One region of the Kitasatospora sp. NPDC057198 genome, then DNA from elsewhere that is predicted to be linked to it. Evidence: riboswitches for the same ligand, from Rfam matches in the RefSeq annotation. Region 1 holds a riboswitch; the other holds the start of a gene.
What was found. Region 1 has a riboswitch for S-adenosylmethionine ahead of ACFUEL_RS13305 (aminotransferase class V-fold PLP-dependent enzyme). Riboswitches for the same ligand answer to the same signal wherever they lie in the genome.
Positions count from the first base shown of each region.

Region 2: it holds a riboswitch for S-adenosylmethionine, as region 1 does, so the genes downstream of both, thrC (threonine synthase) here and ACFUEL_RS13305 (aminotransferase class V-fold PLP-dependent enzyme) in region 1, are expected to answer to the same signal.

Region 1 is NZ_JBHUWH010000087.1:16,958-21,858, reverse strand. Features, by position in the region: gene ACFUEL_RS13320 (hypothetical protein) at 1-170, opposite strand, end outside; gene ACFUEL_RS13315 (rhomboid family intramembrane serine protease) at 320-1,123, shown strand; gene ACFUEL_RS13310 (Lrp/AsnC ligand binding domain-containing protein) at 1,120-1,401, shown strand; gene ACFUEL_RS13305 (aminotransferase class V-fold PLP-dependent enzyme) at 1,409-2,779, opposite strand; SAM riboswitch class IV at 2,827-2,944, opposite strand; gene trpD (anthranilate phosphoribosyltransferase) at 3,202-4,275, opposite strand; gene ACFUEL_RS13295 (hypothetical protein) at 4,396-4,821, opposite strand.
Region 2 is NZ_JBHUWH010000003.1:47,432-52,332, forward strand. Features, by position in the region: gene ACFUEL_RS00805 (MoaD/ThiS family protein) at 1-148, opposite strand, end outside; gene thrC (threonine synthase) at 188-1,468, opposite strand; SAM riboswitch class I at 1,486-1,613, opposite strand; gene ACFUEL_RS00815 (glucosyl-3-phosphoglycerate synthase) at 1,752-2,750, shown strand; gene ACFUEL_RS00820 (hypothetical protein) at 2,801-3,271, shown strand; gene ACFUEL_RS00825 (trehalose-6-phosphate synthase) at 3,343-4,812, shown strand; gene otsB (trehalose-phosphatase) at 4,885-4,901, opposite strand, start outside.

The DNA.
Region 1 (4,901 bases):
GACTCGATGGTCTCGGAGAGCACCTGGGTCTCCTCGACCTTGGACTCGCCGGAGAGGTCGAAGTGCAGGAAGTCGGTCACCCGGGACGAACGGGTGACGTCGAAGCGGGTCAGGTTGCCGCACAGGGTGCAGCGCCAGCGGGTCTCGGCGGTCGGCGCGGCAATGCTCATCAGTGGTCCCTCTCGGCTGGTCCCGGTTCCGGGCCTCCAGCCTATTGCCTGCCGCCGGACGGACGGATCACCGGTCCACAGCCCGGACGCTCACCCGGCCGGAGCAGCGCCCGGTGTCGCGGGTGCGCCCCCGAGGAATGCTGACCGGCATGGTGCTCTCCGCCCCCGCCCGGGCCGGCTCGCCGGCGGCCGAGCGGGCCGTCCGCACCCCGGTCGCCACGTACCTGCTGATCGCGCTGACCGCGCTGGCCATGCTGGTCGGCCCGTCCGGCCTCAATCCGCTGTACGGCAGCGGGGACGCCCGCGCCTGCGCCGAGCAGCGCTACGAGCACCGCTGGGGCGCCGTCCCGGCCGAACTGCTCGGCGGCCACCCGCTGACGGCCGCCCAGCTGTCGGCGCTCCCCCCGGCGGCGCCCGGCTGCGTGCTGCCGGCCACCCCCGGCAAGATCCCCGAACTGTCGGCGCTGACCGCGCTGTTCGTCCACGCGGGCTGGCTGCACCTGATCGGCAACCTGCTGTTCCTGTTCGTCTTCGGCCCGGCGGTGGAGGCCCGGCTGGGCCGGATCCGCTTCCTGACCGGCTACCTGGCGATCGGCGTGCTGGCCACCTACGGCTACGCGCTGGCCGAGTCGGGCACCCCGGACGCGGTGCGGGCGCTGGTCGGCGCGTCCGGCGCGATCGCCGGGGTGCTGGGCGCGTACCTGCGGCTGTACCCGAGGGGTCGGGTGACCGCGCTGGTGCCGCTGCTGCTGTTCCTGCCGCTGCGCTTCCCGGCCTGGCTGGTGCTCGGCCTGTGGTTCGTCCTGCAGTTCTGGTCGGTCACCTCCGGCGGCGACGGGGTGGCGTACCTGGTGCACGTGATCGGCTTCGTGACGGGCTGGCTGTTCGCCTGGGCCGCCCGTCCGGCGGGCGATACCCTGGGCCCACCTTCTCGAACAGGAGTCGCTCAGTGATCACCGCGATCGTCCTCATCAACACCGACGTCGACCGGATCCCCGAGATCGCCGAGGCGATCGCCGCCATCGAGGGCGTCAGCGAGGTCTACTCCGTCACCGGCACCTACGACCTGGTCGCGATGGTCCGGGTGCGGGGCCACGAGGACCTGGCCGAGGTGATCCCCGGCCGCCTCAACAAGGTCCCGGGCGTCACCAACACCGAGACCCACATCGCCTTCCGCACCTACTCCCAGCACGACCTGGAGGCCGCGTTCTCGCTCGGCCTGGACGGCTGAGCGCCGCTCAGCGCCGGGTGTCGACGACGCAGCGGCCGCCCTCGTTGCGGTAGCTCCACTTCGCGCCGTCGCTGACCAGCTCGCGGACGGCGGTCAGGAACCGGTCGACGTGCTCGACCGGGGTCCCGGCGCCGAAGCTGACCCGGATCGCGTTCAGGCTGCGCTCGCCGGGCAGCGACGGCTCCGGCGCCCCGCAGACAGCTTCCTGGTGGGGCGCCGCCCCCGACTCCCCGCCGAGCAGGGTGCGCACCAGCGGGTGCGCGCAGAACAACCCGTCCCGGACGCCGATGCCGTACTCGGCGGACAGCGCGGCCGAGAAGTGCGAGCTGTTCCAGCCGCGCACCACGAACGAGACGACGCCGACCCGGTCGGAGCCCTCGCCGAACAGGTTGAGCACCCGCACCTCGGGGATGCCCGCCAGGCCATCGGTCAGCTTCGCCACCAGCGCCCGCTCCCGGGCCTCCAGCGCCTCGAAGCCCGCCTCGTCCAGCGCCCGGCAGGCCGAGGCGATCGCGTACGCGCCGATCACGTTCGGCGAACCGGCCTCGTGCCGCGCCGGGCCGGTGTGCCACTCGACCGCCACCGAGCCGTCCAGCTCCCGGGCCACCGTCCGGCTCGCCCCGCCGCCGGCCAGGTACGGCTCGGCCGCGTCCAGCCAGTCGGAGCGGCCCGCCAGCACGCCCGCGCCGAACGGCGCGTACAGCTTGTGCCCGGAGAACGCCACCCAGTCGACGTCCAACTCCCGCACCGAGACCCGGTGGTGGGGCGCCAACTGGGCCGCGTCCAGCACCACCCGGGCGCCGTACCGGTGCGCGACCGCGGTCAGCTCCTTCACCGGCCACAGCTCGCCGGTGACGTTCGACGCCCCGGTCACGCAGAACAGCTTCGGGCCCTCGGCCGCGCCGAGCAGCGCCTCCTCCAGCGCCGCCACCGCCTCGGCGTGCGAACGCGGCGCCCGCAGGTAGCGCACCGCCAGGCCCTCGCGCCGCCACGGCAGCAGCGAGGCGTGGTGCTCGGTCTCGAACGCGAACACCTCGGTCCCGGCCGGGACCGCCCCCGCCAGCAGGTTCAGCGAGTCGGTGGTGGCCCGGGTGAACACCACCTGGTCCCCGTCCCGCAGGTCCAGGAACTCCGCGACGGTCCGCCGGCTCTGCTCGAACAGGTCGGTCGACAGCTGCGACAGGTACCCGGCCCCGCGGTGCACCGACCCGTAGTACGGCGCGTACGCCGCGACGTCGTCCCACACCCGCTTCAGCGCCGGGGCGCTCGCCGCGTAGTCCAGCGCCGCATACCCGACCTTCTCGCCGGAGGCCAGCGGCACCTCGACGTCCGCGCCCAGCACGGCGAGCGGCTCACAGATCTCGGTGGTCACGGACATGGGTGCACTCCTCCACAGGGTCAGGACCCCGGAGGAGAGACACCGGAAGTCCGCGCTTGCCACGCGGACTTGTCGCCACGCAGCCCGGTCCTCACCCAGGGCACCCCGCCACGGACGGAGGGTTGCCGGACAGCCAGCTGGGGCTTCGCGCTGTCACTCATGACCTGGCGAAGACAGTACACGACACCGCCCCCGTCTCAACACCCGCCCACATCCCGAGACAACCGCCAGGGACTCGGGAGAGCACCGCCAGGGGCCCGGGGAACGGCGGGTCCGTGCTGCTGACGGCCGGAGCCCACCGGAAAGTCCGTGCTGCTGCGTGCCTTGAACAGAACCAAAAGCAGCCGCGCGCTCCGGCAGTGAACCGTCAGCAGCCACGGGCTCGCCGTTCCCCGAGCCCCTGGCGGTGCCCTCCCCAGCTCTCAGGCTTGCGTGACCTCGGCCCAGCGCTTCAGCAGTTCCCCCGCCGCGCCGGAGTCGATCGCCGCCGCCGTCCGCGTCATCGCCGCCGCGATCTGCTCGGTGAGCGGTGCGTCCCCCAGCTCCAGCGCGACCAGCGCGGCCGCGCTGTTGAGCACGACGGCGTCCCGTACCGGCCCGCGCTCGCCGCCCAGCACCCGGCGGGCGACGTCCGCGTTGTACTCCGGGTCCGCGCCGCGCAGCGCCTCGATGCCGACCAGTTCGATCCCGACGTCCCGCGGGTCGAACCGGGTCTCGGTGACCTGGCCGTCCCGGACGACCCACACGTTCGAGGTGGTGGTGACGGTCAGCTCGTCGAGCCCGTCGTCGCCGCGGAAGACCAGGCCCCGGGCGCCGCGCCGGGCCAGCACGCCGGCGATCAGCCCGGCCAGCCGGGTGTCGAAGCAGCCGACGGCGTGCGAGGTGACCTTGGCCGGGTTGGTGAGCGGGCCGAGGATGTTGAAGACCGTGGGGACGGCCAGCTCCGCGCGCGCCTGGGCGGTGTGGCGCATCGAGGGGTGGAACTTGGCGGCGAAGCAGAAGGTCAGGCCGACCTCCTCGGCCGTCGCCGCGACCCGCTCCGCGGAGAGGTCGAGGTTGACGCCGAGCCGTCCGAGCACGTCCGAGGAGCCGGAGGCGGAGGAGGAGGCCCGGTTGCCGTGCTTGACGACCTTGGCGCCGGCGGCGGCGGCGACCACCGCGGACATGGTGGAGATGTTGACGGTCTTGGCCCGGTCGCCGCCGGTGCCGACGATGTCGACGGCCGGCCCGGGGATGTCCAGCGGGAGGGCGTGCGCGTACATCGCCTCGACCAGGCCGGCGATCTCCTCGACCGTCTCGCCCTTGCCGCGCATGGCGATCAGGAACCCAGCGACCTGGACGGGGCTGGCCTCGCCGCTCATGATGCGGTCCATCGCCCAGGCGGTGTCGGCCTGCGAGAGGTCGTCGCCCCCCAGCAGCGAGCTCAGCAGGTCGGGCCAGGTGCGGACCACCTGCGCGGGGTCGCTACCGCCGTTCGCAGAGTGCGCGTTCACCATGGCCGACTCCAGCTCTCGTCTACGTTCCAGAGGAATGGACGTCAGCCTATCGAGGGAGCGGGGACGGCCGCCCGGGGTTGCCGTCCCCTTCTCTCCAGTTGAGACGCGGCGGTGGGACGGTCAGCGCCCGGCGGGTGCCCGCCGGGCGAGCCGGGCCCGCAGCAGCGCGGTCGCGGCGTCGGCCAGGGCGACCGGGTCGACGGGGTGCGAGATGGCCGCGTCGGCCCGGCTCCAGGCGGCGAGCCAGGAGTCCTGCGGGCGGCCGATCACGACCAGGACCGGCGGGCAGCCGTAGATCTCGTCCTTCAGTTGCCGGGTGAGGCCGAGCCCGCCGACGGGGGCGGCCTCGCCGTCCAGCACGCAGAGGTCGATCCCGCCCTTCTCCAGGGCGCGCAGCACCGCGGGGGCGGTGGCGCACTCCAGGTACTCGAGGGCCGGGACGTCCGCGGCGGGCCGCCGGCCGAGGGCGAGGGTCACCTGCTCACGGGTGTTGCGGTCGTCGCTGTAGACGAGAACGGTGAGCGTCTCGTCGGAGTGCTGCGCCATGGCCCCTGCTTCCTGGTGCTCGTCCTCTTATATGTGTGCCCACGCCGGGCGGCCCCGACCGAACGGCCCAGTGTGACCCG
Region 2 (4,901 bases), on a different contig from region 1:
TGTCGTCCAGCAGCCGGGCGGCGATGCCGGTGTGGTTCGCCTCCAGGTCCGCGATGACGGCGGACAGGGTGGCGCCCTCGGCGGTCACCTCGGCGGCGCCGCCGGTGTAGGTGCGCAGGATGGTCGGGATGCGGACGGTGGCGCTCATGCGGGCTCCTCGGGGCGTGGGGTGTCCTACGGCTGGGGGTCAGGCGGTGGCGAGGCCGGCGGCGCGGAAGGACTCCAGCGTCGGGCGGATCACGGCGGCCATGCCGGCGTCGGCGACCGCGTCGAGGGTCTTGAGGCCGTCGCCGGTGTTGATCGCGACGGTCTCCTTGGACGGGTCCAACTGGCCGGTCTCGACCAGCTTCTTCAGCACGCCGACGGTGACGCCGCCCGCGGTCTCGGCAAAGATGCCCTCGGTGCGGGCGAGCAGCTTGATCGCCTCGACCACCTCGGCGTCGGTGACGTCCTCGACCGCGCCGCCGGTGCGGCGGGCGATGTCCAGCACGTACGGGCCGTCGGCCGGGTTTCCGATCGCCAGCGACTTCGCGATGGTGTCCGGCTTGACCGGCTTGATCACGTCGCGGCCGGCCTTGAAGGCGGCGGAGACCGGGGAGCAGCCCTCGGCCTGGGCGCCGAAGATCCGGTACGGCTTGTCCTCGACCAGGCCGAGCTTGATCAGCTCCTGCAGGCCCTTGTCGATCTTGGTGAGCTGGGAGCCGGAGGCGATCGGGATGACGATCTGGTCGGGCAGCCGCCAGCCGAGCTGCTCGCAGATCTCGAACGCCAGGGTCTTGGAGCCCTCGCCGTAGTACGGGCGCAGGTTGACGTTCACGAAGCCCCAGCCCTCGCCGGCCGGGTCGCCGATCAGCTCGGAGCAGAAGCGGTTCACGTCGTCGTAGTTGCCGTCGATGCCGACCAGCTCGCCGCCGTACACCCCGGCCATCACGACCTTGCCCTGCTCCAGGTCGTGCGGGATGAACACGCAGGACTTGAAGCCGGCCCGGGCGGCCGCGGCGCCCACCGCGCCGGCCAGGTTGCCGGTGGAGGAGCAGGAGAGGGTGGTGAACCGGAAGGCGCGGGCGGCCTCGATCGCGCAGGCCACCACCCGGTCCTTGAAGGAGTGGGTCGGGTTGCCCGAGTCGTCCTTGACGTACAGCGGGCCGGTGAAGCCCAGCTCGCGGCCCAGGTTGTCGGCCTTGACCAGCGGGGTCCAGCCCGGGTTCAGGTTCGGCTTGCCGGCCACGTCGGCCGGGACGGGCAGCAGCGGGGCGTAGCGCCAGATCGACGCCGGGCCGGCCTCGATCCGCTTGCGCAGCTCCTCCGCGTCGTAGCCCGCGTAGTCGTAGGCGATCTCCAGCGGGCCGAAGCACTCGAGACAGGCGAAGTCCGGGCCGAGCGGGGAGCGCGCACCGCACTCGCGACAGGACAGCGCGGTCGCGGGACCGAGGTCGACGGCGGTGGATGCGGCGGTGTCAACAGCCATGGTGGCGAGGCCCTTTCTCCTCATCTTCCCCGGATCGCGGTCGCGTCCGGGACGGAATTGGCACCTGTCCCGCCGGGCCTGCTGGCCGCGCGGGAGGGTTGCCGGGACTTCAACGGGCCGTTCCCTCAGTCCCTCTGGATGAGCTCTGTGAAGTTGTGGTCGTACGCTGCGAGCGACCCCCGCGTGCGAAGGCACGGTCGCAATACGAAGACTGTATCCGAAGGCCGGCGCGGACCGGCCCCCGCGTCCGACACCCGAGACGAACCGAGACAGGGAGCGAGACTTGCCGGAGCAGCCCGAGCCCGGGGTACTGCCGGAGGTGGCCGACTGGCTCCGCCGCCGCTCGTGGACGGCCGCCGACCGGCCGCTCGACCTGCTGCTGGCCGCCAAGCGCGCCGCCGGGGCGGCCGGCACCGTCAGCGTGGTGCTGCCCGCCCTGGACGAGGAGTCCACCGTCGGCGAGATCGTCGCCGCGATCCGCACCGAGCTGGTCGAACGCGTCCCGCTGGTGGACGAGCTGGTGGTGGTCGACTCCGGCTCGCGGGACGGCACCGCCGCCGCCGCGGCCGCCGCCGGCGCCCAGGTGGTGCACCGGGACGCGATCCTGCCCCGGCTGCCCGCCGAACCCGGCAAGGGCGAGGTGCTGTGGCGCTCGCTGCTCGCCACCAGCGGCGCGATCGTCTGCTTCGTCGACGCCGACCTGCGCGAGTTCGACCCGGCCTTCGTCTCCGGCATCATCGGCCCGCTGCTCACCGACCCGGACCTGCACCTGGTCAAGGCCATGTACGACCGCCCCTTCGAGGACGGGGGCGCCGTCGTCCCGGCCGGCGGCGGCCGGGTCACCGAACTGGTCGCCCGCCCGCTGCTCAGCCTGCACTGGCCGCAGCTCGCGGGCTTCGTCCAGCCCCTCGGCGGCGAGTACGCGGCCCGCCGCTCCCTGCTGGAACGGCTGCCCTTCCCGACCGGCTACGGCGTCGAGCTCGGCCTGCTGGTGGACGCCCTGGAACTGGCCGGGCTGGACGCGCTGGCCCAGGTCGACGTCGGCGTCCGGCACCACCGGCACCAGGACGGCCAGGCCCTGGGCCGGATGGCCGCCACCATCTACCGCACCGCCCTGGAGCGCCTGGACCGCACCCACCGCCTCAAGGCCGACCCGGACCTGGTCCGCCCGCTGCTCACCCAGTACACCCGCACCCCCGACGGCTTCGCCCCCCGCACCCACCCCGTCCCCGCCACCGAGCGGCCGCCGATGGCCACCGTCCCCGAGTACCGCGACCGCTGAGCCGACCGCCGGGCCGCAACCACCGGACCGCCGCCCGCGTCCGTCCCGGCATGGAGTCCTCCCCGCCCCGCGGACGCACCGGCACCGGCTGCCTCGCCCTGCTGCTCGCGCCCGTCCTGGGGTTCCTGGTCCAGACCCGGGTACTGGACCTGATCGCGGGCACCTGGGCCGACTGCGCGGGCCTGGCCCGGCAGGTCTCCCAGGACCTGACCGACGACCCCCGGTTCGACCTGCCCGGCCCGTACGACTTCGGCTACCTGCTGCTGCCGGTCGCCGCCGTCCTGCTCGCCCTCCACCTCACCCGCCGCTCCCCCGACCTCCTCACCCGCGCGCTCGCCGCGGCCTGCGCCGCCCTGCTGGCCGCCCTCGCCGTCGCCGCCGTCGACCTGGAGCGCAACCTGACCCCGCCGCACGGCGCCTACCTGCCCGCGAAGTGCCCGGACGGCCGTCCGCCCTGGCTGCCCGGCTTCCTCCCGGCCCGCGACTCCGGGCCGCCGAACGGCTCCGTGACCGGCGGCTGACCCCGAGAGTTCACCCGGCGCGGGCCGCGCCGAGTGGTTTGGTCGGCTGATCGCACGGCAAGGTTGGCTGTATGGCCGATCACGTGTCCGAACGCCCCCAGCAGTCCGGAGCCGCCCCGATCCTGGTGGCCTCCAACCGCGGCCCGGTGTCCTTCCGCACGGAGGACGACGGCTCGCTGACCCTCCGCAGAGGCGGCGGCGGCCTGGTCTCCGGACTCTCCGCGATCGACGACCCGAACGCGGTCTGGGTCTGCGCCGCGCTCTCCGACGCCGACCGCACCGCCGCCCGGCAGGCCCCCGACGGGCGCCTCGACCTGGCCGGGCACGACGTCGGCGGACAGGCCGTCCGGATGCTGGACATCGACCCGGAGACCTTCGCCCGCGCCTACAACGGCGTCGCCAACTCCACCCTCTGGTTCGTCCACCACCTGCTCTACCGGACGCCCGTGCAGCCCGCCTTCGACGCCGGCTTCCGCACCGAGTGGGACGCCTACCGGGCGTACAACGCCGCCTTCGCCGAGGCCCTCGCCGCCGAGGCCGCCCCCGGCGCGGTCGTCCTGGTGCAGGACTACCACCTCTCGCTGGCCCCCGCCCTGCTCCGCGGACTCCGCCCCGACCTGCGGATCGGCCACTTCTCGCACACCCCCTGGGCCCCGCCGGACTACTACCGGCTGCTGCCCGACGACGTCGCCGCCGCCGTCCTGGAGGGCATCCTCGGCGCCGACCGGGCCGCCTTCCTCACCCGCCGCTGGGCGCTCGCCTTCGCCGACTGCTGCGAGGCCGTCCTCGGCGCGGAGGTCGACCGGGGCACCCTGACCGTCACCCACGGCGGCCGCACCACCCGGCTCGGCGTGCACGGCCTCGGCGCCGACGCCGAGTTCCTGCGCGAACGCGCCCACCGGCCCGACGTCGACGAACGCCTCACCGCCCTGCGCGAGGCCGTCGGCGAGCGCCGCACCATCGTCCGGGTCGACCGCACCGAGCTCAGCAAGAACATCGTCCGCGGCCTGCTCGCCTACCGGCACCTGCTGCGCACCCGCTCCGAGTGGCTCGGCAACGTCGTCCACATCGCCTTCGCCTACCCCTCCCGGACCGACCTCGCCGAGTACCGCGAGTACACCGCCGAGGTGCAGCGCCTCGCCGAGGAGATCAACGCCGAGTTCGGCACCGACGACTGGCAGCCGCTCATCCTGCACGTCGACGACGACTTCCCGCGCTCCCTGGCCGCCTACCGGCTCGCCGACGTCGCCCTGGTCAACCCGATCCGCGACGGCATGAACCTGGTCGCCAAGGAGGTCCCCGTCGTCTCCGACCACGGCTGCGCCCTCGTCCTGTCCCGCGAGGCCGGCGCGTACGCCGAACTCGCCGACGACGCGATCACCGTCAACCCGTACGACGTCATCGCCACCGCCGACGCCCTCGCCGAAGCCCTCGCCATGCCCCCCGCCGAACGCACCGACCGCACCAAGCGCCTCGCCGCGGCCGCCACCGCCCTCCCGCCCCAGCAGTGGTTCCTGGACCAGCTCCACGCGCTCCAGTGACCGCGCGGGGCACGGAACCAGGACGCGCACCGACAGGGGTGCCTCCTGCCGGCGCGCCCCGGCTCCGCGCCCTCAGCCCCGCAGCAGCT